Regions from separate parts of the Pantoea sp. PvP021 genome, predicted to be linked through region 1. Evidence: predicted binding sites of a transcription regulator. Region 1 holds the regulator's gene; each other region holds the start of a gene.
What was found. Region 1 encodes PurR, which represses purine synthesis genes. Its sites were predicted from a motif close to CANGCAAACGTTTGCNTG; they were not measured.

Region 1 (7,351 bases):
GCTTAACCACTTTCGTGCTGCCGTTGATCTGTTTGTTCAGCAGGGCCACATCGTAGGCTGTCTGGGCGTCAAAGTCTCCGCGGAGGTCTGCGATCTCTCAGAGCCGATGCGTGATGCACTGCAGCAGGGTGCCGGAAAGATCACGGCACTCTACGCCCGGACCCTGATTGCCGCAGAGCAGCAGGAGTCGCTGAGCCTGCCGCAGCCCCCCGCGCAGATGGCGGAATTGCTGTCGCTGCTGTGGCTGGGTGCCAGTCTGCAGAGCAAAATTTCCCGCGAGGCGCAGCCACTGCGTCTGGCATTGAGTACCATCGAACAGTGGCTTGAACGCCGCTGATTTTTAAAAAACATGTTTGTAGACGACTGGTCTACTAATCAGGAGCTATTATGGCGAGTACCCAGCTGTTTCGTCCGCTAAAAGTCGGTGCAATTACCGTCCCAAACCGCGTATTTATGGCACCGCTGACCCGTCTGCGCAGCATTGAGCCAGGCGACATCCCTACCCCGATGATGGCTGAATATTATCGCCAGCGCGCCAGCGCCGGTTTGATCATCACCGAAGCGACCCAGATCTCTTTCCAGGCGAAAGGCTATGCCGGTGCGCCAGGCTTACATACTCAGCCACAGATTGCAGCGTGGAAAGCGATTAACGAAGGCGTGCATCAGGCTGGCGGCCACACCGCAGTACAGTTATGGCACACCGGTCGTATCTCACATAACAGCGTGCAGCCGGAAGGCAAAGCACCGGTTGCGCCATCGGCGATTGCCGCTGGTACCCGTACCTCACTGCGTGCTGAAGATGGCAGCGTCTATCGCGAAGATACCTCAACGCCGCGTGAGCTGACAGTGCCAGAGATTAAGCAGATTGTGGCAGATTTTGGCCAGGCTGCGGCCAACGCGCGTGAAGCGGACTTTGACCTGCTTGAGCTGCACTCGGCGCACGGTTACCTGATGCACCAGTTCCTGGCTCCTGGCTCAAACCAGCGTACTGATGAATATGGCGGCAGCATCGAAAAACGCGGCCGCTTTGCGCTGGAAGTGGTTGATGCGGTGATCGCTAACTGGTCAGCCGATCGCATTGGTATTCGCGTCTCACCTATCGGCAGCTTCCAGAATCTGGACAACGGCCCGGATGAAGAGGAAGCGGCGCTGTGGTATATCGGCGAGCTGGCAAAACGCAACATCGCCTATCTGCACCTCTCTGAGCCAGACTGGGCCGGCGGTCAGCCTTATACCGACGCTTTCCGTCAGAAAGTGCGTGATCTCTTCCCGGGTGCCATCATTGGTGCCGGTGCCTATACCGTTGAGAAAGCGGATGACCTGATTGGTCGCGGTCTGATCGATGCGGTTGCGTTTGGTCGCGATTACATTGCTAACCCGGATCTGGTTGAGCGTCTGCAGCAGGACGCCCCACTCAATCCACAGCGTCCGGAAAGCTTCTACGGCGGCGGCGCGGAAGGTTATATCGACTACCCAACGCTGTAACCGGTTCGGGCTGCCGTCCGGGATGATGACGGCAGCCATTATTCAATAGCGATTTTCATCGCTATACTTAGCGCCTGAGTCATCGGGCGATGGCGTTTTATTTAAAAGAGGATGTTATGCGTTTACTTCATACCATGCTGCGCGTTGGCGATCTGCAACGTTCAATCGATTTCTACACCCGTGTGCTGGGCATGCGCGTGTTGCGTCAGAGCGAAAACACCGAATACAAATATACCCTGGCATTTGTGGGCTACACCGACGAGAGCGAAGGTGCGGTGATCGAACTGACCTACAACTGGGGCGTCGATAAGTATGACCTCGGTGATGCCTATGGTCATATTGCGCTGGGCGTTGATGACGCAGCAGCGGCCTGCGAACGTATCCGCAAAGATGGCGGCAACGTGACGCGTGAAGCTGGCCCGGTTAAAGGCGGCTCCACCATTATTGCCTTTGTTGAAGATCCCGATGGTTACAAAATCGAGCTAATCGAAAACAAAGATGCCGGTAACGGCCTCGGCAACTAAACCTGCCTGTCAGCCTGCCCGATCGGGTGGGCTGAATCCCCTTCTCTGCGCTTCATCTGCTGCACCCGGCCCCGTTTTTTGCCATAATACGCGCTGCCCTTTTTCTGCAACGAGATCCTGATGTCTGAATCGAATTCCCCTAATGCACTCAATCAACGTTTCCGTGGCTTCTATCCGGTGGTGATCGACGTTGAAACCGCGGGTTTCAATGCGCAAACCGATGCGTTACTGGAGATTGCCGCTATCACGCTGAAAATGGATGAAGAGGGATGGATTCAGATTGACCAGACGCTGCATTTCAACGTCGAACCTTTTGTCGGGTCGCTGCTGCATCCCGAAGCCCTGGCCTTTACCGGCATCGATCCCAGCAATCCGCTGCGCGGCGCAGTCAGTGAATATGAGGCGCTGCACGCCATTTTCAAAATGGTGCGCAAGGGCATTAAAGACAGCGGCTGCAATCGCGCCATCATGGTGGCGCACAATGCCACCTTCGACCTGAACTTTATGTCAGCGGCGGCGGAACGAGCCAGCCTGAAGCGCAACCCGTTTCACCCGTTTGCCACCTTTGACACCGCGGCCCTGAGCGGGCTGGTTTTGGGTCAGACGGTGCTGGCGAAGGCCTGTATTGCGGCGGGAATGGAGTTTGACAGCACGCAGGCGCATTCGGCGCTCTATGACACTCAGCAGACGGCAACGCTGTTCTGCGAGCTGGTGAACCGCTGGAAACGGTTAGGCGGCTGGCCGCTGCCCTTCGCGGAAGGCGATGCAGAAGCCACGACATCCGCATAAGGGATGCCGCAATGAAAAAGGCCGACGTGATGTCGGCCTTTTTTTATTCTGCTTCTTTAAATTTTTCTGCAGTCTCTTTGATCAGCGTCTGCAGTTCACCACGCTGTAACATCTCAACGATGATGTCGCATCCACCGACCAGCTCGCCATCAACCCACAGCTGCGGGAAAGTTGGCCAGTTAGCGAATTTCGGCATCTCGGCACGAATGTCCGGGTTCTGCAGAATATCCACGTAAGCAAAACGCTCACCGCAGGCTGACAGCGCCTGCACCGCCTGTGCAGAGAAACCGCAGCTTGGCAGTTTCGGGGAACCTTTCATGTACAGCAGGATCGGGTTTTCTGCGATCTGGCGCTGAATTTTTTCTACAGTACTCATAATTGCCTTCCTTAATTCGTCACATCGTGTTTGTTTATTGTAGCGACTTCGCAGCGTGACTGAAAACGAGATTTTGATCGCTGCCCGATTAAATCGCCATCATTGTTAAGTCCTGCTCCGGGACACCTGAATTCCTGATTATTAACAGCAGGTAACAGATTAATAATTCGTAATAATTTCGTTGATATAAGACGCTGAAAATGTTCATTTTCAGCACAATTGCGTGGGTTGCAAAGATTAATATTAAAAGGCATTACAGTTTTTAAAAGAACTGGACTAGAATGGCCTGGGCGCTGATCCTGGATCAGATTAATCTCAACTTTGTCGCGGTGCGTAGTGGCCCTGACAACTTAACTAATCAACGGACTATGCGTTTAATCATTACGTTTTTCATGCTGGCCTTTGCGCAACTGTTTTTCAACATCGCCGCTGCGTCGCCTCACGCGCCGGTGAACGTCAGTACGCATAAAGCAGAGAAAAAGAGTGCGCGCGACGATGAGCGTCGCAAGCGTCGCCCGGTCAAAACGGTGACGAAAAAGACTCGCCTCAGCCCGGTTCAAAAACTAAAAACAAAAAAACTGAAAAAAGTCGAACTCGCCGCGAAACAGACGCCTGCTAAGAAGACCTCGCTAAAAACCGCCCGTCTCAGTAAGAACAAAGAGAAAAAACGTTATGGTCATCAGCGCCTGCTGAAAACCGCAGAGGTCACTACCAGCGAGACCGGCACGATTAAGATGAGCAAATCTCACCGTCAGCGCTACCAGAAGGCCCGCGAAACCGCGATGACCAAGCTGATGGGTCAGTTGGGTAAACCCTATCAGTGGGGCGGCACCTCTCCCCATACCGGTTTCGATTGCAGCGGCCTGGTCTGGTACGCCTATAAAGATCTGGTGAAGTTTAAGATCCCACGTACCGCTAACGAGATGTACCACCTGCGTGATGCCGCGCCGATCAAGCGTGAGTCGCTGGAGAAAGGCGATCTGGTCTTCTTCCGTATCAATGGACGCGGTACTGCGGACCATGTCGGCGTTTACCTGGGTGATGGCAAGTTTATCCAGTCGCCACGCACCGGCAAAGATATTCAGATCAGCGCGTTAGGAGAAGATTACTGGCAGCGCCACTATATTGGTGCCCGTCGGGTGATGACGCCAAAAACCATACGCTGAGCAGCAGAACAACCAGAAGAGAGCCGGGATAATCCCGGCTTTTTTTTAGTGCAGAATAGCGGTAAAACTAAAGGCCACAATCATCAGCAGACAGCCCGCGGTGGTCATTAAAGCCAGTTTAAGATCGGTACTCATTGCTTGCTCCTTAGTCACACAATTAGTAGGGGTATCGCATTTTCCCACAGGGCCCGGTAAAAATCTCGTTTTATCCGTTCAGCCTTGTTAGAATCCCGCCTTTGTTGCGCAACGCGCGCAACCCTGATTCCGTTTGCGCACGTTTTCAGGCGCTTTTACGCCGCCAGCGGCCTGTTTCCTGGCCATGAAAGCTGCATCTTTGCGGAAAAAACCCTGAGCAGACGCAAACGTTTAACACTACGCTTATCATAGAGTTAGATAAGCACTGGAGTCCGATTTTCATGGCAACAATTAAAGATGTGGCGAAACGCGCTGGCGTCTCAACGACCACCGTTTCGCACGTCATCAATAAAACCCGCTTTGTGGCTGAAGAGACGCGCAACGCGGTCTGGCAGGCGATTAAAGAACTGCACTACTCGCCGAGCGCCGTGGCGCGCAGCCTGAAAGTGAATCACACCAAAACGCTGGGCCTGCTTGCCACCTCCAGCGAAGCGCCCTATTTCGCTGAAATTATCGAAGCGGTTGAAAATCACTGCTTTGACAAAGGCTATACGCTGATTCTGGGTAATGCGCATAACGATCTGCAAAAACAGCGCGCCTATCTCAGCATGATGGCGCAGAAACGCGTCGATGGGCTGCTGGTGATGTGCTCTGAATATCCGGACGATCTGCTGCAGATGCTGGAAGAGAACCGCAATATCCCGATGGTGGTGATGGACTGGGGTGAATCGCGCGCCGACTTCACCGACACGGTACTGGATAATGCTTTCCAGGGCGGCTATCTGGCGGGACGCTATCTGATTGAACGCGGACACCGGGATATTGGTGCTATCCCCGGTCAGATGGAGCGTAACACCGGTGGCGGACGTCATGCCGGTTTCCTGAAGGCGATGGAAGAAGCGGGTATTCAGCCACGCGCCGAGTGGATTGTGCAGGGTGACTTTGAGCCGGAGTCAGGCTATCAGGCGATGCAGCAGATCCTGTCGCAGAAGCAGCGTCCGACGGCGGTGTTCTGTGGCGGTGACATCATGGCGATGGGCGCGATTTGCGCCGCCGACGAGATGGGTTTGCGCGTCCCCCAGGATATTTCGGTGATCGGCTATGACAATGTGCGCAACGCCCGCTATTTTGCACCGGCCCTGACCACGGTGCATCAGCCTAAAGCCCAGCTGGGTGAGAAAGCGCTGGAAATGCTGCTGGACCGCATTACCAGTAAGCGCGAAGTGTCACAAACGATTGAGGTCCATCCCACGCTGATTGAGCGCCGTTCCGTGGCCGATGGCCCGTTCCGCGACTATCGCCGTTAATGCTCGCTTAACCACTCCTGATTAAGCGTTTGCGCATCACCCAGATAGCTGAGCAACCAGCCTGTCGCCGGTGATGCGCGATCCTCTGCCCAGCTGACGCAACATGGGCTGTCCGGAAACGCCACCGGCAGCGTCAGTTCAACCAGCTCGCCACTGTCGAGCAGCGGCCTGGCCAGGTGACCGGGCACCATCGCCACACACAATCCCGCCTGCACGCACTCCAGCCCGGTTTGCCACTCCGGCACCACCAGCCGGCGCTGGTTATCCAGCGTCCATGTCATACGACGCGGCAGTGCGCGAGAAGTATCTTCCAGCACCAGGGAGGGCCAGCTCCGCAGCGTGTCATCATCTATCTGGCTCGCCTGCGTCAGAGGATGGTCGGGCGCAACCACGCAGCGCCAGTTAAGTGTGCCCATATCCCGAAAAGCAAAACGTCCGCCCACCGGTATCGCCTGCGTGGCACCAATCGCCACTTCCACCCGGCCATCGGCCAGCGCATCCCAGACGCCGTTAAAGACTTCATAGCTGATAATCAGCTCCATATCGGGAAAGTGGCGATAGAAATCTTTGACCAGTTGTCGGGTGCGCTGAGGTTTAGCGATACGGTCAACGGCTATGCTTAGCTGGCCGCGCCAGCCGTTAGCCAGCTGCTGACACTGTCGCCGGGTGGCAAGCATTTTTTTGATGACGCTACGTCCTTCCCGGACAAAATGCTCACCCGCCGGGGTCAGAACCACTTCGCGATGCTGCCGTTCAAATAGCGGTACCGCCAGCCAGTTTTCCAGCTGACGCACCGTATAGCTGATGGCAGAGGGCACCCGATGTAACTCCTGCGCGGCGGCGCTGAAGCTCCCCCCGCGGGCGACAGCGTCAACCACTTCTAATGCATATTCTGACCACATAATCTGCCTTCAAAAATTTTAACAGCAATCGGCAAATATTACCGTTTCACAGCAGCAAACGCACCTTTTACACTCTGCCGCGTTTATCCTGCAAAAATGAGAATCAGATGTTGTCGAATAAAGGGTTTATGCCCTACCTTGCCCTGCTGAGCATGCTGGGCTTTTTAGCCACTGATATGTACCTGCCCGCCTTTGGTGCGATGCAGCAAACCTTTAACACTTCACCCGGTCTGATCAGCGCCAGTATGAGTCTCTTCCTGGGCGGCTTCGCCGTGGGTCAGCTCTTCTGGGGCCCCCTCTCCGATCGCATCGGTCGTAAACCGGTGCTGCTGTCCGGACTGGCCATGTTTGGCGCTGGCTGCGCAGGCATGCTGTGGGTGAATGATATCTATCTGATGCTGGCGCTGCGTTTTGTCCAGGCGATTGGCGTCTGTGCCGCTGCCGTAAGCTGGCAGGCGCTGGTGGTGGATCGCTATCCTGCAGCGCGCGCTAACAAAGTCTTTGCCACCATTATGCCGCTGGTTGCGCTCTCTCCGGCGCTGGCTCCGCTGCTGGGTGCCTGGCTGATCGGCCACTTCCACTGGCGTTCGATTTTCCTGGTGCTGACCCTGATTGCAGTGGCGTTGATTCTGGCCACGCTGCGTCTGCCCACCGTGCGCAAGGCAGC
Region 2 (7,351 bases), 430 kb from region 1:
TCATACTCCAGACCGAAACGCTCTTCATCCCACTTCATGCTGTTTTTCAGCGAGGTCATCGCCCAGTCGGCACGGTCAAGGTTACCGCGATCGACGAAGATCTCCAGCGCCACATCACGTCCTGAACGGGTGGTGAAGCTGTCGCGCAGCACGTCGAAATCGCCCGCCACCAGCGCAAACAGGTAGCAGGGTTTCGGGAACGGATCCTGCCACTTCACCCAGCTGCGACCCTGCTCATCCCGGCCGCTGTCAATGCGGTTACCGTTGGAGAGCAGGAATGGATAGCGCTCACCGTCGGCATAGATGGTGGTCGTAAAGCGCGCCAGCACGTCGGGGCGATCGAGATACCAGGTAATATGACGGAAGCCTTCAGCCTCACATTGGGTGCAGAGCGCCTCGCCCGATTTATACAGCCCTTCCAGCGCGGTGTTCTGATCCGGATGAATATCGTTAATAATTTTCAGGGTGAAGCTTTCCGGCAGCTGGCTGATGACCAGTGCGCCCTCTTCTTCACGGAAGGCCGTCCAGGCTTGCCCGTCGACCTCCAGCGCAATCAGCGTTAACGCTTCGCCGTCCAGTCGCAGCTCAGCCTGGCTGTCGCCCAGTCGTTTAACCTGGCTGATGGCCGTTACGCGGGTGGTGGACGCATCCAGTTCAAAAGTTAAATCGATATCGGTGATGGTGTACTCAGGCGCACGGTAGTCGTGGCGATACTTGATTTGGGGCTGTTGCGTCATATTGCGTCTCGCGTTGTTATAAGTTTACCGGCAAAGTCTAAGCTTGTTACTACAAGCTTGCCACGCACAATGCACCTAAAGGGTGAAATGGCTACACTTTGTTAACAATGGCACAGATTGGCCTCGACCCGCCCGTCTGAAATATGCTGTGATCGGCTTCAGATAGTGAATTATACTTTTGCGTCTTTATGACTGTGTACAACACCGGGCTCTGCGCCACCGAACAGGATGCTGAAACGCGCCATGACAGGACATGCTTCCCCGATACTGACCTCGCTGCTGGATACGGACGCCTATAAGCTCCATATGCAGCAGGCCGTTTTCCACCGCTATCATGACATAACGGTGGCGGCGGAGTTTCGCTGCCGCGGCGACGAACTGCTGGGTCTCTACGCTGACGAAATTCGTGACGCGATAACCGCAATGCAACACCTGGCGCTGACTGATGATGAAGCGACCTGGTTGTCTCACCTTCCCTTCTTCCGGCAGGATTACCTCAGCTGGTTACGCCAGTTCCGCTATAACCCGGATCAGGTTGAGGTGCGTAATCATCATGGCAAGCTGGAACTCCGTATTCAGGGGCCGTGGCGAGAAGTGATCATGTGGGAGGTGCCGCTGCTGGCGCTGATCAGTGAGATTGTGCATCGTCATCGCACGCCGCAGGTCACTACTCAGCAGGCACTTGACCACTTACATCAGAAACTCGGCGACTTTAAAGCCCAGGTGGCTGACCTTGATATGTCACGCTTCCGCCTGATGGATTTTGGCACCCGTCGTCGCTATTCGCAGGATGTGCAGCAGTCGATCGTCTCAACGCTGAAACAGGAATTTCCGTGGCTGATTGGCACCAGTAACTATGATCTGGCGCGCCGTCTGTCACTGACGCCAGTGGGAACACAGGCGCATGAGTGGTTCCAGGCCTTCCAGCAGATCAGTCCGGTACTGGCCAACAGCCAGCGCGCTGCGCTGCAGGCGTGGCTGGATGAGTATGACGATAAGCTGGGCATCGCCCTGACCGATTGCATCGCTATGGACGCCTTTCTGCGTGATTTCGGTCCGGTGTTTGCCCGCCGCTACCAGGGACTGCGCCACGACTCCGGCGATCCGGTCGAATGGGGCGAGAAAGCCCTCGCCCACTACCAGAAGCTGGGTATCGATCCGCAAAGCAAACACCTGGTCTTTTCTGACAACTTAAATCTCGACAAAGCGCTGGCGCTTTACCGCCACTTTGGCCAGCGGATTAACGTCGTGTTCGGCATCGGTACCCGCCTCACCTGCGATATTCCGGGCGTGACGCCACTGAACATCGTTATCAAACTGGTGCAGTGCAATGGCAAGCCGGTGGCGAAACTCTCAGACAGCCCGGGCAAAACTATCTGCCAGGATAAAGCCTTTGTCAGAGCCCTGCGTAAAGCTTTTGATCTGCCGCTGGTGAAAAAAGCGAGTTAATCCTCTTCTTATCGGGGCGTTGATACGCCCCGCCTCTGCTGTAATAAATCTGCTTTCCCCCTGAATTTTGCTTGTTTCCTGAAGACTCGCAAGTAACATAGCAAAACCCCGGATGGGGCAACTTTTTTACTCACTTCTTCTATATAGAGAGATATTTATGAGCGTAGTGCCTGTAGCGGACGTACTGCACGGTCGCGTCGCGGTTGACAGTGAAGTCACCGTACGTGGTTGGGTGCGTACCCGAAGAGATTCCAAAGCCGGTCTTTCCTTCATCGCTGTCTATGACGGCTCCTGCTTTAATCCCGTTCAGGCTGTCGTCAATAATTCTCTGAATAATTATCAGGATGAAGTGCTGCGTCTGACCACGGGCTGTTCCGTTATCGTCACCGGTAAAGTGGTGGCCTCGCCGGGTCAGGGCCAGGCGTTTGAGATTCAGGCGACCAGCCTGGAAGTCGTAGGGTGGGTGGAAGATCCCGACAGCTACCCGATGGCGGCGAAACGCCACAGCATCGAGTATCTGCGCGAAGTGGCTCACCTGCGTCCGCGCACCAACCTGATTGGCGCGGTCGCCCGCGTTCGCCACACCCTGGCGCAGGCGCTGCATCGCTTCTTCCATGAAAATGGCTATTTCTGGGTCTCGACGCCGCTGATTACCGCCTCCGATACCGAAGGTGCCGGCGAAATGTTCCGTGTCTCTACGCTGGATATGGAAAACCTGCCGCGTAACGATCAGGGCAAAGTTGACTTCAGCGAAGATTTCTTTGGTAAAGAGGCTTTCCTGACCGTTTCAGGTCAGCTGAATGGCGAAACCTATGCCAGCGCCCTGTCGAAGATCTACACCTTCGGTCCGACGTTCCGCGCAGAGAACTCCAACACCAGCCGCCATCTGGCGGAATTCTGGATGCTGGAGCCGGAAATCGCCTTTGCCTCACTGGATGATGCCGCTGCACTGGCCGAATCAATGCTGAAGTATGTCTTCAACGCGGTGCTGGAAGAGCGTGCCGATGACATGGCCTTCTTTGCTGAGCGGGTAGATAAAGAGGCGGTTGAGCGCCTGCAGCGTTTCATCACCACCGATTTCGCGCAGGTGGATTACACCGATGCGGTTGAGATCCTGATGAACTGCGGTCAGACCTTCGAAAACCCGGTTTCCTGGGGTATTGACCTCTCCTCTGAGCATGAACGTTACCTGGCGGAGAAACACTTTAAAGCGCCGGTGGTGGTGAAAAACTATCCGAAAGACATTAAAGCGTTCTATATGCGCCTGAATGACGATGGCAAAACCGTGGCGGCGATGGATGTTCTGGCGCCAGGCATTGGTGAGATCATTGGCGGTTCACAGCGTGAAGAACGTCTGGATGTCCTGGATGCGCGTCTGGAAGAGATGGGTCTGAATAAAGAAGATTACTGGTGGTATCGTGACCTGCGTCGCTACGGTACCGTGCCACATTCTGGCTTTGGATTAGGCTTTGAACGTTTAATCGCCTATGTCACCGGCGTACAAAATGTCAGGGACGTAATCCCCTTCCCGCGCACCCCACGCAACGCGAGTTTCTGATATTCGGCATTAAATATAAGAAATTCATATATATAACGAGGTCGGCACTGCCGGCCTTTTTTTATTTTTGTAAATTTTGAGTTCTCTCACAAAGTTCCGTGTTTTTTACATTTTGTAATACATATTTTCTTACTGAAACAAGATTACGAGTTTAGTAGCATTTAAGCGCTAGAATTACGGCGGGTGGGATGGAAAGATGCGTGCAGACACAGGAAGACACCAAACTTCGTTCAGGGTTCTGTAAAGATTTCCTGACGGCAGTGGCAGGTGTACAAATAACTCCAATGAGGGTAATGAATAATGATGAAGCGCAATATTCTTGCAGTGGTTATCCCTGCTCTGTTAGTAGCTGGCGCAGCAAACGCTGCAGAAATCTATAACAAAGACGGCAACAAACTGGACCTGTACGGTAAAGTGGATGCGCGTCACCAATTCTCTGATAGCGCTGGTGATGATGGCGATGAGTCTTATGTGCGCTTCGGCTTCAAAGGCGAAACCCAGATTAATGACCAGCTGACCGGTTACGGCCAATGGGAATACAACGTTCAGGCGAACAACTCTGAAGGTTCTGACGCACAAGACGGCAACAAAACCCGTCTGGGCTTTGCCGGTCTGAAATTCGGCGATGCAGGTTCAATCGACTACGGCCGTAACTACGGTCTGGTTTACGATGCAATCGGCTGGACCGATATGCTGCCAGTATTTGGTGGTGACTGGGGTAACTCAGATAACTTCATGAACGGTCGTAGCGGCGGCCTGCTGACCTACCGCAACACCAACTTCTTCGGTCTGGTTGATGGCTGGGACTTTGCTGCTCAGTATCAGGGTAAAAACGATCGTGACGGTAACAGCGACGGTGTGCGTCGTTCTAACGGCGACGGCTACGCGTTCTCAACTTCTTACACCTCACCAATCGGTGTAGGCATCGTTGGTGCATACAGCAGCAGCGACCGTACTAATGCACAGGCAGCGGGTACTACTGACGCGAACGGTAACGTAATCGGTCAGGGCAAACGTGCAGAGAACTGGGCAACTGCGCTGAAATATGATGCGAACAACGTTTACCTGGCGGCAATGTATGGCGAAGGCCGTAACTCTTCATTTTATGACGCTACCGTACCTAACACCGCCGCTGGCGCTCTCCCTGGCTCAACCACTAATGGCACTGCCTATGTTAACAAAAGCCAGACTATTGAGTTAGTTGCTCAGTATCAGTTTGACTTCGGTCTGCGTCCATCCATCGCATACGTGCAGCAGAAAGGCAAAGATATTGAAGGCGTGGGCGATGCTGACCTGTACAAATACATCGATGTTGGCGCGACTTACTACTTCAACAAAAACATGTCTACCTATGTTGATTACAAAATCAACCAGCTGGATGACGACAACGCACTGGGTATGAACTCAGACGACGTGGTTGGTGTAGGCCTGGTTTACCAGTTCTAATCCTGCTTAAACATGTTGAAAAACGGGGCTACGGTCCCGTTTTTTTATGGCTGTTATTCACCAGAACTCTGTTTCCTCACGCCCTTCTACTCCGCTAAAACGTCTGTACTTCCCCGTCGCGCAATCCGCACCGCAAAATGTATGAATTTGTCTCGCAAACGGTTGGCATTTGCCTGGCCGGACGCTAACCTGAGAGCTCTTTTCGCTAAAGTTCACGCTAATGGACCTGACACATGTTTGAATCGATCTCTGCTGCACCCGCCGATCCTATTCTTGGGCTGGCCGATCTGTTTCGTGCTGACGACCGCCCGGAAAAAATCAATCTGGGTATCGGCGTCTATAAAGACGAAACCGGCAAGACCCCGGTGCTGACCAGTGTTAAAAAAGCTGAGCAATATCTGCTGGAAAATGAAACCACCAAAAACTATCTCAGTATTGATGGTCTGGCTGATTTTGCCCGTTGCACACAGGCCCTGCTGTTCGGCAACCAGAGCCCGCTAATCACCGCTGGCCGCGCTCGCACGGCTCAGACACCGGGTGGTACAGGCGCGCTACGCGTTGCAGCCGATTTCCTCGCCACGCAAACATCGGTGAAGCGGGTCTGGATCAGCAATCCGAGCTGGCCGAATCACAACAACGTGTTTAACGCTGCCGGTCTTGAGGTCTGTGAATACCACTATTACGACCCGGCAAACCATACGCTGGATTTCGATGGCATGGTCGCGTCACTGAAACAGGTTCAGCCAGGCGATGTGGTGCTGTTCCACGGCTGCTGCCATAACCCGACCGGTATCGACCCGACTGCTGAGCAGTGGCAACAGCTGGCGCAGTTGTCACAGGCCAACGGCTGGCTGCCGTTGTTCGACTTCGCTTACCAGGGTTTTGCCCGTGGTCTGGAGGAAGATGCTGAAGGCCTGCGTATTTTTGCCGCCTCGCATCAGGAACTGATCGTCGCCAGCTCTTACTCCAAGAATTTCGGCCTGTATAACGAGCGTGTCGGTGCCATCACGCTGGTTGCCGCCGATGCGAGTGTGGCTGATACCGCGTTCAGTCAGGTGAAGTACACCATTCGCGCGAACTACTCCAATCCGCCGGCACATGGCGCCGCCATCGTCGCCACCATTCTGGGCAACGATACCCTGCGTACCATCTGGGAGCAGGAGCTGTCGGACATGCGTCAGCGCATTCAGCGCATGCGCCAGCTCTTCGTAAACACGCTGGCGGAGAAAGGCGCACAGCGCGACTTCAGCTTTATTATTAAGCAGAACGGCATGTTCTCGTTCAGTGGCTTAACCAAAGACCAGGTCATTCGCCTGCGTGAAGAGTTTGGCGTCTACGCGGTGAACTCAGGGCGTGTGAATGTGGCGGGCATGACGCCAGACAATATGTCGGCGCTGTGCGAAGCCATTGTCGCCGTGCTGTAAGCAGGATGACCGAATTGAAAAATGGGCCTGCTGGCCCATTTTTTATTGCAGGAAAGGATTGCTGATGCGTTCATGCCCCAGCGTAGAAATCGGGCCGTGACCGGGCAGAAAAGTGACATCATCGCCCAGCGGCAGCAGTTTCGTGCGGATAGCATCGATTAACTGTTGATGATCGCCCTGCGGGAAGTCTGTGCGTCCCACACCACCATTAAAAATCACGTCACCTGAAATCAGTAACCTTCCTGGCCGATCGAAGAACACCACGTGGCCAGGCGAATGGCCCGGACAATGCAGGACTTCCAGCGTGGTCAGCCCTACCTGTACGCTCTCCCCCTCTTCCAGCCAGCGATCGGGGGTAAAAGGCGCGCATTCATCAAGTCCGAACATCCGGCTCTGGGTAGGCAGCGCCTCCAGCCAGAATGCATCACGCTTTTGTGGTCCGACAATCGGAATCTGCCAGAAGGCAGCCAACTCGACGGCGGCCCCGACGTGATCAAGGTGCCCATGGGTCAGCAGAATCCGGGAAGGTTTAAGCTGGCGTTGTTCCAGCGTCTCTTTGATCAGATCGGCATCGCCGCCTGGATCAACCAGCGCGGATTCACGAGTGGACTCGCACCAGATAACTGAACAGTTCTGGGCAAACGCGGTAACAGGAATAATGTGGTAATTCATAACGCTCCATGACCGGCTCACGCAGCGTTGCCGGTGTCATTACCAGTGCCTGATCGGCCCGGTAT
Region 3 (7,351 bases), 320 kb from region 1:
GGCGCCTCTTTGATGCGGCAGAAATTAATGCTTTTTGAGGAGTCGTTCTATCTGCTCGGCTGATTCTATCTTGGCGATGCCTGCTTCGAGGATCGAGATAAATTGCCTTGCCACATCCGTTGTCAGCCAGTATGTCGGGCCAACATCCGCTTCTTCTTCTTTTTGATCCTGCGACGACAACGAGTGCAGGCGGATCATCATGGCGTCATAGCTGTCAACGGTACTGATATCCCAGCCCACCAGTGGGTGAGTCTGTATAACATCTTTTCTTCTGTCCATTATAACCTCCTTATTACTCGTTAAACGAAGTGCATGATGAGGTTCAATGCGGCTTTTTTATTCCAATAGCGAAACAATTATAACAGTAAACGAGGGTATCACTGTTTAAAAAATGCCGTGAGTCAGCTTCTCACAGAATATTTGCGTTTGAAAGGCGGGCGTAAAAAAATAAAATGCCTGACGGGCAGGCATTTTTATCAGCAGTCAAAAGACAGGCAAAAAGCGGGCTTAGCCGCGTGAGCGGACTCAGAGAGCCGGCGTTTCTGGCACTACGCCGCCGCCGCGTTTTTGCAGTGTTTCTGCCAGACGGGCAAAGTGCTGCTGAAGCTGCTCATCATGGTTTTGATTTTGGGCTTCCAGCGACAGATTGTGTACCAGTAGCTGACTGGCACGATCGTCAAGACAGAATATCAGACTGGAAAAGGCATTTTCCAGCACCGTTAAACGACGCTTCTGATCACCAATCAGTGCTAACAACTCACCAAAGGTCATCGCCTCTTCCGGTTTATCAGTAGTCATGGTGTCGCACCTCCTGTTATGCGTGACGAGCGCAAGGATAGGGCATTGATCATTAAGAGTCTAGATGCAGGACGGGGTAAGTGCGAGAGGGGAGAAAAGATAAAAAAACCGGGTGGCGACACCCGGAAAAAAAGCACAGTGGCGGTTAATCAGTATTGAACCAGTCGTCAGCGCTTTCCCACGTCTGCTGCAGGATCTCGCTGATCTGGTCGCGCGTCTCTTTTCCACCGCCCAGCACGCTGAGATTATTGGCACTGGCATAACGTACCTTGACGTGATTGGTCGAGTCAGGGAACTGTTCATCAATGCGGCGCGATAATTCATCGCTCAACGCTTCTATCGCACCAGCAGGAAGAGGTCGGGTATTTGATACGGTAATTTCAACGCGCATAACAGCCTCCGTTTAAGATACTGTATATATTTACAGTATCAGCAGGCCGGAGGCAAGTAAAATTATGCGATGCGCCAGTTTAGTGTTTCACCCGCCAGGAACGGCACCAGTGAATGGCTGCCGAGCGCGATGGACTCTGGCACCTGCCAGGACTCACGCACCAGGGTAATCGTCCCTTCATTCAGCGGCAGGCCGTAAAAACGCGGGCCATTCTCCGAACAGAACGCTTCAAAATGTTCCAGCGCGTTCAGCTCTTCAAAAACGGTGGCGTAAGCGGGTAACGACGCTGGCGCATTAAATACCCCCGCGCAGCCGCAACTGGCCTCTTTGAGATGACGCAGATGCGGTGCTGTGTCGGTGCCGAGGAAGACGCGCGGATGACCACTCGCCACTAATTTGCGCAATGCTTCCTGATGCACGTTGCGTTTAAGAATCGGCAGGCAATAGAGGTGCGGACGAATACCGCCCACCAGCATGTGATTGCGGTTAAACATCAAATGCTGCGGGGTAATGGTCGCGCCCAGCGTCTCATCGGCGGCGGCAACATATTCTGCGGCGTCCTGAGTGGTAATGTGCTCCATCACCACTTTCAGTGCCGGAAACTGGCTGCGCAGCGGCACCATAACCGTTTCGATAAACCGGGCTTCGCGGTCAAAAATGTCGACATGCGCATCGGTGACTTCGCCGTGGATCAGCAGTGGCATACCGAGCTTCTGCATCCGCTCCAGCACGCGGGCAATGGAGGCGATATCGGTAACGCCATGGCTGGAGTTCGTCGTAGCGTGCGCCGGATAGAGCTTAGCCGCGGTAAACAGACCGGAGGTGAAACCGCGCTCAAGCTCATCAGGATCAAGCGAGTCGGTCAGATAGCAGGTCATCAGCGGCGTAAAGGCGTGTTCGGCGGGCAGCGCCGCCAGGATGCGATCGCGGTACGCTTCACCTGCTGCCACGCTGGTCACCGGTGGCACCAGGTTAGGCATCACAATGGCACGACCATTCACCGCGCTGGTATAGGGCAGGACCGTGTTGAGCATCTCATCGTCGCGCAGATGAATATGCCAGTCGTCAGGGCGACGCAGGGTAAGTTGCTGAGGTTGTGCTGTCATCAGTGAAGCTCCGGCAGAAGGGAAACAAAAGGCGTGTTTTGGCCGGGGTCTAAGCATAAGGATTCAGGCAACCGTTTGCACCTGCTTTTTATGCTGATAAAGAAAATCCGCTGCCCAACAGGGTAATGCTGGTCAGTTAAGATTAGATTCGTAAAGGCTGTCACGGTCAAACGTGGCAGCTTTTTTCCGGGCGAGCGAGCCGCAGTGCGGGCCAGTGCACCGCTGCTGCTGCCGGGCCGTCCTCGCGCCGCTCACGCGGTACCTTCGGCTTTGACGTCGTGCCGAAGAACCGTTCGGGGATCGGCCCTCCCTGGCCGGCCCCGAACTGTCCACGCTTCCCGGCGTGGACTTCTGGCCCACCGTCACGCCTCAGCGCTGCGGATAGCCCTTTCAGCAGCAGAGGCGCTCAGGCCACCACTTTCGTGCCCTTTCTGACAACATTCACTTAAGTTTCAGAGCAGGCCGGTGGCGGGCAGGGGCAGGCAATCCGCAGCGCTGAACAGAATGAGTCTGCCAGGAGAGCCCGCAGGACGCGCGCGAAAGGCGGGGCGGCACAGGATGTGCCATCCCCGGCGGTCCGTCAGGCAGGCGAATGAAGTGAAGGAACCGCGCAGCGGCGCGAGGACCGCCAGCCCCTGAGCGGCACCAGACTGCGTTGTCACCTGTCGCTTAACTGACTGGCATTACTGCGTAAAGGGAATAACCAGTTCGCCAGGTTTCACTTCCAGTCCTTTGGCAAATTTCTTCGCCAGCGACTCGCCTTTGCTGCGGTCGGCGCTGAGCACGTAAGCCGGCTTTTGATCAAAGTAGTTTTTCAGCGACTGATTCAGATAAGGCGTCAGCGTTTTCATAATGGAGGCCATTTTTTCCGGAGCAACCTGCGCATCAACAATTTCCAGATCGCGCAGATAGATTGCACCCTGCTGCTGGTCATAGACCGGCTGAGCACGCATCTTCAGTTGCATATCGGCCTGCTGCGGACCAAACAGTGACGTCACATTGATTTTAGCATTGCCAGAGAGCGTCACTTTACCTGGCTCTTCACGGCCAATCTGACTGGTCAGGTTGTTCAGGACGATGTGCGCATTAACCAGCCCGGAAACGCCAATATCTTTCTCATAGTTGTTGTGCTTCTGCAGCGCCTGGTTTACTTCCTGTTCGCTGATGGTGTATTGCGTCAGTTGATTACAGCCGCTCACCAGCAGCGCGATCAACAGGGCAGTCAGCCCGAAAAAAGCCTTTTTCATCGATCTTTATCCTGAATATCAGAGCCAATAAACAGGCCATAGCCTGCCTGAATGCATAGCGGGTGTCATCAGGAAAGAGATGAGAAACGCCGCAGCGTCTCTCATCGGGAGGGGTTAGTGAGCTATTGAGGAGAGCAGATTCACCTGGGTCTGTTTGGCCATGTTATCGCGGTAGTCAGCGACCCGGCTCGGCCAGTCGATTCCGGCCACCAGCGTCAGAGAGCGCAGCAGCGGGAAGAGATTAAAATCATCTTCGGACAGCTCGCCATTCACCGCATTGGGCTGGGCGATTAATTTGTCCAGCTTGCGCAAATCGTCGCTGACGTTTTTAATCAGGCCGGCAGAATGACTTTTCAGCGTGTCGAAATCACCGATGCTCGCCTGCTTTTTGTTGCGGAAATAGTCACGCGCCTCCGGCGTCGCAAATTCGGCAAACGCCGCCTCTGCAATGCGCGGCAGCAGCAGTTTATTGACATAGCTGTTCATGTGACGCAGCCAGTCGCCGATCGCCGGATTCAGCGCGCCGATGATCAGCGGTTCGCCATCCTGCTGATCGACATAGTGTACGATCTCCATACTTTCAGACATCGCGCTGCCATCCTGCTTCTGCAGAATGGGCGCCATTTTCTGTCCGATCAGTCGTTTCGGCGTCTCTTCATCGTCGTTGAGCATTACCACCAGCTCAACCGGTTTGTTTTTCAGGCCAAAAATCATTCGTGCTTTAACGCAGAAAGGGCAGTGGTCGTAGATATAGAGCTTCATCCTGATCTCCCGGGTTTTACAGGTTTAATGTTTAACAGAGTGAATCAATTCATCCTGCTTTCGGGCTCGTAAAAAGTATGGAAGAGATTACTCCACAGGGCAAACCTGCCTGTCAGGCGCGCTGCAGGATCCGCTGGTGATGCCGCCTGCAGCAGGGGTTATCCGCGGTGCGACCCGAGCAAAATCAGCCTCTTTATCACTAAACCGCTGTAACGTTTTACCGCAGCCCAGGCGGCGGTTATAGTGAAAGCCGGGTAATGACGGCTCATCTCTATCAGCCATTGATTTCAGGAGTCAGGATGTTTGGCTATCGTTCTGCCGCGCCCAGGGTGCGATTAACCACCGATCGGCTGGTGGTCCGTCTGGTTCACGAGCGTGATGCCTGGCGAATGGCAGATTACTACGCGGAAAACCGCCTGTTTTTAAAACCGTGGGAGCCGGTGCGTGATGACAGCCACTGCTACCCCTCGGGCTGGCAGGCGCGGCTTGGGCTGATTTCCGACATGCATAAGCAGGGTTCGGCCTTCTATTTCATTTTAATGGACAGCGATGAAACCGAAGTGAGGGGAGTGGCGAACTTCAGCAACGTGTTGCGCGGATCCTTTCATGCCTGTTACCTCGGCTATTCACTGGGTGAAAAGTGGCAGGGGCAGGGGTTCATGTTCGAAGCGTTGCAGGTGGCAATCCGCTATATGCAGCGCCAGCAGCATATTCACCGCATCATGGCTAACTACATGCCGCACAACCAGCGCAGCGGCGATCTGCTGGCGCGACTCGGTTTTGAGAAAGAGGGTTACGCGAAAGATTATCTACTGATCGACGGACGCTGGCAGGATCACGTGCTGACAGCCTTAACCCTGCGGGAATGGACGCCTGACCGGCGTGGATAATAATGAGGATGCGAGCATGAAGATGACTTTATCGGCGCAGGCGATGCGCGTGCTGGGCTGCCTGCTGGAGAAGCAGGTCACCACGCCGGAACAGTATCCGCTGTCGCTGAATGGCGTGGTGGTGGCCTGTAACCAGAAATCGAACCGCGAGCCGGTGATGGAGCTGAGCGAAAGTGAGGTACAGGATCAGCTCGATCAGCTGGAAAAACGGCATCTGATCACCGCCAGCAGCGCCGCCGGGCAGCGGGTCGTGAAATATGAGCAGCGTTTCTGCAACTCCGCGTTTGGCACGCTAAAGCTTAACAGCGCAGAAGTCGCTCTGCTGACGCTGCTGTTACTGCGCGGGCCCCAGACGCCAGGCGAGCTGCGTACCCGCAGCGGCCGTCTGCACGAGTTCAGTGATGTCAGCGAAGTTGAGCAAACGCTGGAAGGATTGATGCAGCGCGACGACAGTGCTCAGGTGATCCGTCTGTCGCGTGAACCTGGCAAGCGCGAAAGCCGCTTTATGCATCTGCTGGGCGATGAGCCTGACCAGCCGCAGGCCGCAGACGCGTCGGAAGAGCAGGGCGAACTGGCGGCGCGCGTCGCAACGCTGGAACAGCAGGTTGCAGCGCTTCAGACACAACTCACCCAACTGCTGCAACCGGAGAGCTGAGATGACCTTACGTATTGGCATGGTGGGATTAGGCGGTATCGCGCAGAAAGCCTGGCTGCCGGTGCTGTCGGCGGCGACGGACTGGACCCTGGCTGGAGCGTTTTCCCCGAACCAGGCCAAAGCCCGACCGGTCTGTGACAGCTATCGCATGCCATGTTTTGGTTCGCTGAATGAATTAGCCGCTGCCTGCGACGCGGTCTTTGTCCACAGCAGCACCGCCACGCACTATGAAGTGGTCAGGGCGCTGCTGCTGGCAGGAAAGGATGTCTGCGTCGATAAGCCGCTGGCTGAAACCCTGGAACAGGCTGAGGCGCTGGTGGCGCTGGCGGAAAAACGGCAGCGTAAACTGATGGTGGCGTTTAACCGGCGGTTTGCCCCGCGCTATCAGCAGCTACGGGCGGAGATGGCGGACGCCGCTTCTCTGCGGATTGAAAAGCACCGTAGCGACAGCGTCGGGCCACAGGATCTCCGCTTTACCCTGCTCGATGACTATCTGCATGTGGTGGACACCGCCCTCTGGCTGGGCGGGAAACCCTTTCGCCAGGTTCAGGGACGCATCGACACCAACGAACAGGGGCAGATGCTCTATGCTGAGCACCATTTCGCTGTTGAGGGCTTGTCGATTACCACCAGCATGCACCGGCGCGCAGGCAGTCAGCGCGAGCGGGTAAGCGCAGTATGTGACGGTAAGTGCATCGACATCAGTGAGATGCGCGACTGGCAGGAAGAACGGCGTGACGGGCTGCTGATTACGCCACCGCCCGCCTGGCAGAGTCATCTGACCCAGCGCGGTTTCAGCGGTGCGGCTCGCCATTTCATCGACTGCGTACAAAATCAGACGAAGCCTGAAACCAGCGGTGAGCAGGCGCTGATGGCGCAGCGTGTGGTGGAAAAATTGTGGCGTGAGGCGACGCAGGAATAACGCCTTGTAACACTCCGTGCTGGTCATTTCCCTCCGTGGCAGTAGACTGTCGCCGGGCATCTTCTGGGTGCCCGCGCTAATTCTCCTTTTTTGCCGATTCTTTTCAGGATGCGCCGTCAATTATGAATTTGTTGAAATCGCTGGCAGCGGTCAGTTCTATGACCCTGTTTTCCCGCGTACTGGGCTTTGCCCGTGATGCCATCGTGGCGCGGGTGTTTGGCGCCGGAATGGCGACCGATGCGTTCTTTGTTGCGTTTAAACTTCCCAATCTGCTGCGGCGTATTTTTGCTGAAGGCGCCTTTTCTCAGGCCTTCGTGCCCATTCTGGCTGAATATAAAAGCAAGCAGGGCGAAGAGGCGACGAAACTGTTTTTGGCTTACGTCTCGGGCCTGCTGACGCTGGCGCTGGCGCTGGTCACGGTGGCGGGCATGATTGCTGCGCCCTGGGTCATCATGGTGACGGCCCCCGGCTTTGCCGACAGTCCCGATAAGTTTGCGCTCACCAGCTCGCTGCTGCGGGTGACCTTTCCCTACATTATGCTGATTTCGCTGGCGTCACTGGCGGGTGCGGTGCTGAACAC
Region 4 (7,351 bases), on a different contig from region 1:
TAACCGTCAGTCCAGAGCAGCGATTTCCAGTATTCCTGAATAATATCAATCATAACTCGCCCTCTTCACACCCACCGTATAGCGCCGGTTCAGCCACCACAGCACACCGTTTGACAGCGTGGTAAATACCAGATAAATCACACCGGCCACAATGGCGAAGTAGAACGGCTGCCAGGTACTTTTTCCTGCCAGCTGCGTCGCCTTCACCACATCTTCCAGCCCCAGCAGCGAGACCAGCGCGGTGGCTTTCAGAATCACCTGCCAGTTGTTGCCGATGCCTGGCAGCGCGTAGCGCATCATGGCCGGAAACAGAATGCGGCGGAACACCTGCGCGCCGGTAAAGCCAAACGCGGTTGCTGCTTCAATCTGCCCCTGAGGCACGGCCATAAAGGCGCCGCGGAACGTTTCGGTGAAGTAGGCACCATAGATAAAGCCGAGCGTGATGATACCGGCGACCATCGGGTCGATATCAAACTGCGCCATACCCAGCGCATCGGTTATCTGGTTGAGGACAATCTGCAGACCGTAGAAGATCAGCAGCATCAGTACAAGGTCTGGCACGCCACGAATCAGCGTGGTGTAGCCTTCAAAAATCATCGCCAGTGGCCGGCTGCGCGACAGTTTCGCGCCTGCGCCAATCAGGCCCAGCAGCACTGCCAGCACGACGGAAGTGAGCGCCAGTTCCAGCGTCACCAGCGTGCCCCGAAGAATTACATCAGAATAGCCATACAGCATCGAGAGGGTCCTGTCGTGGGGTGAAAACGAAACGCTGCCCGCAAGCGAGACGGGCAGTTTAGCTTTACTTCTCTGTTGCAGATGCCATCCGCCATTAGCGGAAAAGAACCCGATTCTGCACCTGGCAGAACCGGCTCAGACCCGGCAAAACGGACACAGAGGGTAAAGCGACAGGATGGTTAGTCGCCGTACACGTTGAAATCGAAGTATTTCTTCGCAATCTTGTCGTAGGTGCCATCTTTACGCATGTCAGCAAAGGCTTTGTCGATGGCGGCTTTCAGTTCGCTGTCATCTTTACGCAGTCCCATGCCGGTACCGACGCCAAAAATCTTGTCATCTTTCACGGCCGGACCGGCGAAGGCGTAATTTTTACCGACCGGCTGCTTCAGGAATCCTTCGCTGGCCTGCACTTCATCCTGGAAGGCAGCATCAATACGACCGGCATTCAGATCCTGATAGACCAGATCCTGGTTTGCATAAGGCGTGACGTTTACCCCTTTTGGCCGCCAGTTCTGATTGGCGTAAGTTTCCTGGGTGGTGCCCTGCAGCAGACCGATGTTTTTGCCTTTCAGGGACTCAATGGTCGGCTCAATTTTCGATCCTTTCGGCGCGACTAAACGCGCGTTAGCGGCGTAGAGTTTTTCCGAGAAGGCGATCTCTTCCTGACGTTTCGCTGTGATGGAAAGTGAGGAGATGATGGCATCAATTTTCTTCGCTTTCAGCGAAGGGATCAGCGCATCAAAGTCGCTCTCAACATAGGTACATTGGGTATGAATACGTTTACAGATTTCGTTAGCGAGGTCGATATCGAAGCCCACTAACTTGCCTTGCGCGTTTTTCGACTCAAACGGTGGGTAAGTTGGATCTGTGCCGATACGGATTGAACCCGGAACCGCCGCGAAAACGCTGGCAGCACTGGATAAGCCCAGCATCAGGGAAAGAGCCAGAACACGCTTTTTCATAGATTACCCTCAAGTGAAGTGCTTTTTGTTATGTGGTTCGTGATGTGTTTGCGCAAAGTAATTTGCATGTTTCATGCCAGTTCTGCAAGTTAACCACGCTGTTAGCGTGATGTCAGACAGGCGAAAACGCTGTGTTTGTGAGGGGAATATAGCAGTGAAGTAAAAGAGAAAAAGCGACGTTGTTAACTTTTGGTGCGTCAAATGCACGAAGAGTGATCCGAGGCGCGCTTATGCACTAAATAAGTGCGCCAGCGGAACTTTATGCACCCTGCCAGCGCGTGAAGAGATCTTCCGATAATTCGATATCAAACTGGTCGATAACCCGGTTAACGGTCTGATCGATCAGCTGATCGATCGTTTCAGGCCGATGATAAAATGCCGGCACGGGTGGCATGATAATGGCACCCAGCTCTGCGGCGGTGGTCATCATTCGCAGATGCCCAACATGCAGCGGGGTTTCGCGCACGCACAGCACCAGCTTACGCTGCTCTTTTAACACCACGTCAGCCGCACGGGTCAGCAACGAGTCACTGTAACTGTGGACGATGCCAGAGAGCGTTTTCATTGAGCAGGGTAAAATCGCCATGCCCAGCGTTTTAAACGATCCAGATGAGATATTTGCTGCAATATCGCGCACGTCATGCACCACATCGGCCAGCGCCTGCACGTCACGCAGCGAATAATCGCTCTCCAGCCCCAGCGTCTGACGCGCCGCCTGACTCATAACCAGATGCGTTTCTACTTCTTCCACCTGCTGCAACACCTGCAGCATGCGCACGCCATAGATCACCCCGCTTGCGCCAGAGATGCCAATGATGAGTCGTTTCATATTCCAACCTTATGTCAGCCAATGGGCCATCATACGCGGCCTGCGGGTTTCTGAAAACAAACAGGGCGGGATTGCTCCCGCCCTGTTTTATGCTGCCCGCCTGCTGAAGGTATCAGCCTTCGTTGTGCAGCTCGAGGTTTTCAACTTCGTTCTGCCGCTGAAGCGCTTTGGCATCATCATTACGCAGCGACTCAAGATACTCCAGATATTGCTGATCGACATCTTTCGTCACGTAAATGCCGTTGAACACCGAGCACTCAAATTGTGCAATGTCCGGATTCTCTTCGCGAACCGCTTCGATCAGATCGTCCAGATCCTGGAAGATCAGCGCATCGGCTTTAATCAGCTGGCGAATCTCTTCCACTTCACGGCCATGCGCAATCAGTTCCGTGGCGCTGGGCATATCGATACCGTAGACGTTCGGGAAACGAATTTCCGGCGCCGCTGACGCCAGATAAACCCTTTTTGCGCCCGCTTCACGCGCCATCTCAATAATCTGCTCTGAGGTGGTACCGCGAACAATAGAGTCATCCACCAGCAGCACGTTTTTATCACGGAATTCGGCGCGGTTAGCGTTGAGCTTGCGGCGCACCGCGCTGCGGCGTAACTGCTGGCCCGGCATGATAAAAGTACGGCCAACGTACCGGTTCTTCACGAAGCCCTGGCGATAGGGTTTGTCGAGAATACGTGCAATTTCCAGCGCGATATCGGTGGAGGTTTCAGGAATCGGAATCACAACGTCGATATCGAGATCTTCCCACTCGCGCGCAATTTTCTCACCCAGCTTGGTGCCCATACGAACACGGGCGCTGTAGACCGAGATTTTGTCGAGGAAGGAGTCGGGACGCGCAAAATAGACATACTCGAACAGGCACGGATTGCTTTTCGGATTTTCAGCGCACTGGCGGGTAGACAGCTGGCCCGCCTCAGTCACATAAACCGCTTCACCCGGTGCAACGTCACGGATGAACTCAAAGCCCAGCGTATCCAGCGCCACGCTCTCGGAGGCGACCATATATTCGGTGCGGCCATCAGCGATAACGCGCTTGCCCAGCACCAGCGGACGGATACCGTTAGGATCACGGAAGGCGACCATACCGTGGCCGATAATCATCGACACCACCGCATAGGCACCGCGCACCTGCTGATGCACGGCAGCAACCGCAGCAAAGATGTTATCGGCTGTCAGCGGATCGTTTTGAAAACGATCTAACTCCTGCGCAAAGATGTTCAGCAGGATTTCAGAATCTGAGGTGGTATTAACGTGACGGCGGCCCTTTTCAAACAGGTGCTTACGCAGCACATGGGCGTTGGTCAGGTTACCGTTGTGCGCCAGGGTGATGCCATACGGGGAGTTTACATAGAATGGCTGCGCTTCAGAGGCACTGGAGCTTCCCGCGGTTGGATAACGCGCGTGACCGATCCCCATATTGCCCTGCAGACGCTGCATGTGGCGTGCTTCGAAAACGTCGCTGACCAGGCCGTTTGCCTTTCGCAGGCGAAAACATTTCAGCGCATCGATAGTACAAATGCCTGCGGCATCCTGCCCGCGGTGCTGGAGCACCGTTAACGCGTCATAGATCGACTGGTTGACCGGCATGAAACCGGTGATACCGACAATACCGCACATGTTGTCATTTCCTCATTAAGCCGCACTCCCGGTCACATCACCGGGGTAAAAAACTCGACGTGCTTTTCAGGTAATCAAAAAACCACCTGATTATATAACTGAACTCGGGAATGAGTTGAGACTGTTGCCAGTCCGGACTTTTGGAAAAGCCAGTGAATGTATCGAGGAAGAACAGCAAAGCGGCTACGATCAGCACACCACGCAATGCCCCGAAACAGACGCCCAACACCCGGTCGGTTCCCGACAGGCCGGTTTTTTCCACCAGCGTGCCGATAACGTAGTTCACAATGGCCCCCACAATCAGGGTCGCCACAAACAGCACACCGATGGCGATACCGTTACGAACCAGTTCGTCGTCAAAACCTGTAAACCAGACTGCAAGGTAGGCGTAGTAATGACTGGCGACAAAAAACGCGCATCCCCAGGTAACAAGAGATAAGGCTTCACGGACAAACCCACGGACCAGGCTGACCAGAGCCGAAAAACCAACTACCGCAATAATGACGTAATCAATCCAGATCATGAACTCTTCCAGCGCCAGTGCAATTGCACCCCTGCATCCAGTTCGGGGCGCATTCTAACAGAAAAAGAAAACGTTTGCGTAGCGGTTTTCTTTTTCTGCATCCATAAAAAAGGCGATGAAAAAATACGCTATCGCCCGGGTGATTATCAGCCGGACAGGCCGTTGAAAATCTTGACTATTTTGCACGGCAGCGCGCTTTAAACGCGCTGCCTGAGGGGTAAAAGACGCTGCCTGTTACTGCTATCGGCAGCGCCAATCGCCGGTTTTAGCGGGCGCTGTATGGCTTCACGACACCGCCCAGTCCTGAGATGCTTTTCAGCTCGCCAACCGCACTCTGCATTTTGGCTTTCGACGCATCAGGCCCAACGTAAATGCGGGTGATCTGACCCTGTACCGGCGTTGAAGGCACGGTAAAGGCGCGATAGCCCGACAGCCGCAGCTGCGCGACAATCTCATTCACTTTGCTGGCGTTTTTCAGCGCACCTAACTGCACCACATAAGCCTGCCCTGCCGGCGCTGTCGTCTCTGCCGTTTTCGGCGGCTCTTCCTGCTTCGGCTGTTCGACCACTTTAGGCTGTTCAACCGGTTTAGGTTTAGGCTGCTCCACGACTTTTGGCTTCTGCTGTTCGACCGGCTTCTGCTTAGGCTGCTCTGTTACTTTCGGTTTCTGCTGCTCAACGACCTTCGGCTTCGTCACCGTCTGTGCGGGCACAGACTGATGGACCGGCGGCGGCGAGACCACTACCGGATCGCTCTCGTCTTCCGGTTGAGTCCGACCCTGCTCTGCCGTAGCGTTGGTTTTACCGTTGCCATTGCTGCTGCTGACCGCATTGCCCGCGCCTTCCGGCGGCTGTGCCGGCAGCGACTGGGTTACCGGCGGCACCATTTCGCTGTCCTGCTGATCGTCAGGTTTCGGCACCAGCGGAATGGCGGCGAACTCCTCTTTGTAATGCTTTTTCTGACCATCCAGCAGCCCTGGCAGCACAATCACGCCAACGGCGACCAGAATAACGGTGCCGACTAAACGGTTCTGAAACTTACTTGCCACGTCCTTTCTCCGTTTCAATCGATTCCATGACCTGTGCAACGGTGTGGAATGAACCACAGACCAGCACAATGTCCTGCGGCGCTGCCCGCTGGCGTGCCTGCTGCCAGGCGAGCTCAACCGAACTAAAAGCCTCGCCCTGCGACAGGTTGTTCAGCAGTTGCTCAGCACTGGCGCCGCGCGGACCCTCGAGGGGCGCGCAGTACCAGGCATCGACCACCGGTGCCAGCGCCGCCAGCGTTCCGGCGATATCTTTATCATGCAGCATGCCCACCACGGCATGCACTTTGCCGCGTTTCGGCAGTGCAGCCAGCCGCGACGCCAGATACGCTGCCGCATGCGGGTTATGGGCGACATCCAGAATAACGCGCGGTGATTCGCTGAGGGTCTGAAAACGGCCTGGCAGCATCGCCAGCGGCAGGCTGGCGCGAATCTGCGCCTCACTGACCTCAAGCCCGGAGACCCGCAGCGCCACCAGCGCGGTCGCCGCGTTAGGCAGCGGCACCTGCGGCAGCGGCAGATCGTTCAGCTCACCCGTCGCATCACGCAGTGACCAGCTTTCTGCCTGCGCATGCCACGACCAGTCACGGTTGCGCTGCATCAGCTGCGCACCTTTTTCCTGTGCGACCACGGCAATACTCTGCGGCATATCTGGTTCACCCACTACCGCAGGTTTCCCCGCCCGGAACACACCGGCTTTTTCACGCCCAATGCTTTCGCGATCCGGGCCAAGCCAGTCGGTGTGATCGAGTGCAATGCTGGTGACCACCGCGACATCGGCATCCACGATGTTTGTCGCATCCAGCCGTCCACCGAGGCCGACTTCGAGGATCACGACATCCAGCTGCGCCTGGCGGAACAGATTCAACGCAGAGAGCGTGCCAAATTCAAAATAGGTCAGCGAAATATCTGCACGTCCGGCTTCAATCTCCGCAAAACTGGCGCAGTGCTGCGCTTCACTCAGCTCCACTCCCTGAACCCGAACGCGCTCGGTATAGCGCACCAGATGCGGTGAGCTGTACACGCCAACGCGGTAACCCGCGGCGATCAGCAGCGTTTCCAGGGTGCGACAGGTGGTGCCTTTGCCATTAGTACCGGCCACGGTAAAGACAAAAGGAGCGGGTTTCAGCAGGTCGAGACGAAGCGCTACCTGACGAATACGGTCCAGACCCAGTTCAATGGCCTGAGTATGCAGGTGCTCAAGATAATAAAGCCACGTGGCCAAAGGCGACGTGGCTTGGGGAAGGTGAAGATTGTCCATATGTCCCGTTTTGCTTATTTATACCTGGCAGGCTGCTGCTGCGGTATACGGTGCATTGGTAAGAGGTGCTTTGGACGCACCTCTCTATCTCCTGTCAGGCCTCGTTGCTTTCCGATTCAGTCGTCGCCGGAGCGGACTGTTCACCATCATGCAGCGGTGCCGGCAGGTTCATCATTTTTGCCAGCAGGCTTGCCAGTTTGTAGCGCATTTCCGGACGGCGAATGATCATATCAATCGCGCCCTTTTCAATCAGGAACTCACTGCGCTGGAAGCCCGGCGGCAGTTTTTCACGCACGGTCTGCTCAATAACGCGTGGGCCGGCAAAGCCGATCAGTGCTTTAGGTTCCGCGATATTGAGGTCGCCCA

Region 2: ACVKSX_RS06415 (amino acid aminotransferase) is a predicted target of PurR. The motif match lies at 5,342-5,359, and genes of this name have one in related genera.
Region 3: pyrC (dihydroorotase) is a predicted target of PurR. The motif match lies at 2,360-2,377, and genes of this name have one in related genera.
Region 4: cvpA (colicin V production protein) is a predicted target of PurR. The motif match lies at 4,743-4,760, and genes of this name have one in related genera.

What each region holds. Positions count from the first base shown of each region.
Region 1 is NZ_JBSRXX010000001.1:945,628-952,978, forward strand. It holds gene ACVKSX_RS04335 (TetR/AcrR family transcriptional regulator) at 1-337, shown strand, start outside; gene nemA (alkene reductase) at 388-1,485, shown strand; gene gloA (lactoylglutathione lyase) at 1,602-2,009, shown strand; gene rnt (ribonuclease T) at 2,130-2,798, shown strand; gene ACVKSX_RS04355 (Grx4 family monothiol glutaredoxin) at 2,842-3,177, opposite strand; gene ACVKSX_RS04360 (C40 family peptidase) at 3,543-4,340, shown strand; gene cydH (cytochrome bd-I oxidase subunit CydH) at 4,386-4,475, opposite strand; gene purR (HTH-type transcriptional repressor PurR) at 4,757-5,782, shown strand; gene punR (DNA-binding transcriptional activator PunR) at 5,779-6,684, opposite strand; gene punC (purine nucleoside transporter PunC) at 6,792-7,351, shown strand, end outside.
Region 2 is NZ_JBSRXX010000001.1:1,376,098-1,383,448, forward strand. It holds gene pepN (aminopeptidase N) at 1-737, opposite strand, end outside; gene pncB (nicotinate phosphoribosyltransferase) at 981-2,186, shown strand; gene asnS (asparagine--tRNA ligase) at 2,344-3,744, shown strand; gene ompF (porin OmpF) at 4,045-5,190, shown strand; gene ACVKSX_RS06415 (amino acid aminotransferase) at 5,424-6,614, shown strand; gene ACVKSX_RS06420 (MBL fold metallo-hydrolase) at 6,657-7,286, opposite strand; gene ACVKSX_RS06425 (YcbK family protein) at 7,326-7,351, opposite strand, start outside.
Region 3 is NZ_JBSRXX010000001.1:1,269,899-1,277,249, reverse strand. It holds gene bssS (biofilm formation regulator BssS) at 25-279, opposite strand; gene ACVKSX_RS05860 (hypothetical protein) at 526-798, opposite strand; gene dinI (DNA damage-inducible protein I) at 944-1,189, opposite strand; gene pyrC (dihydroorotase) at 1,252-2,295, opposite strand; gene ACVKSX_RS05845 (lipoprotein) at 2,979-3,542, opposite strand; gene grxB (glutaredoxin 2) at 3,657-4,304, opposite strand; gene rimJ (ribosomal protein S5-alanine N-acetyltransferase) at 4,604-5,194, shown strand; gene ACVKSX_RS05830 (YceH family protein) at 5,211-5,849, shown strand; gene ACVKSX_RS05825 (Gfo/Idh/MocA family protein) at 5,851-6,771, shown strand; gene murJ (murein biosynthesis integral membrane protein MurJ) at 6,894-7,351, shown strand, end outside.
Region 4 is NZ_JBSRXX010000008.1:158,937-166,287, reverse strand. It holds gene ACVKSX_RS18925 (ABC transporter permease) at 1-53, opposite strand, end outside; gene ACVKSX_RS18920 (histidine ABC transporter permease HisQ) at 46-735, opposite strand; gene argT (lysine/arginine/ornithine ABC transporter substrate-binding protein ArgT) at 915-1,697, opposite strand; gene ACVKSX_RS18910 (UbiX family flavin prenyltransferase) at 1,957-2,526, opposite strand; gene purF (amidophosphoribosyltransferase) at 2,639-4,156, opposite strand; gene cvpA (colicin V production protein) at 4,194-4,679, opposite strand; gene dedD (cell division protein DedD) at 4,945-5,727, opposite strand; gene folC (bifunctional tetrahydrofolate synthase/dihydrofolate synthase) at 5,717-6,985, opposite strand; gene accD (acetyl-CoA carboxylase, carboxyltransferase subunit beta) at 7,080-7,351, opposite strand, start outside.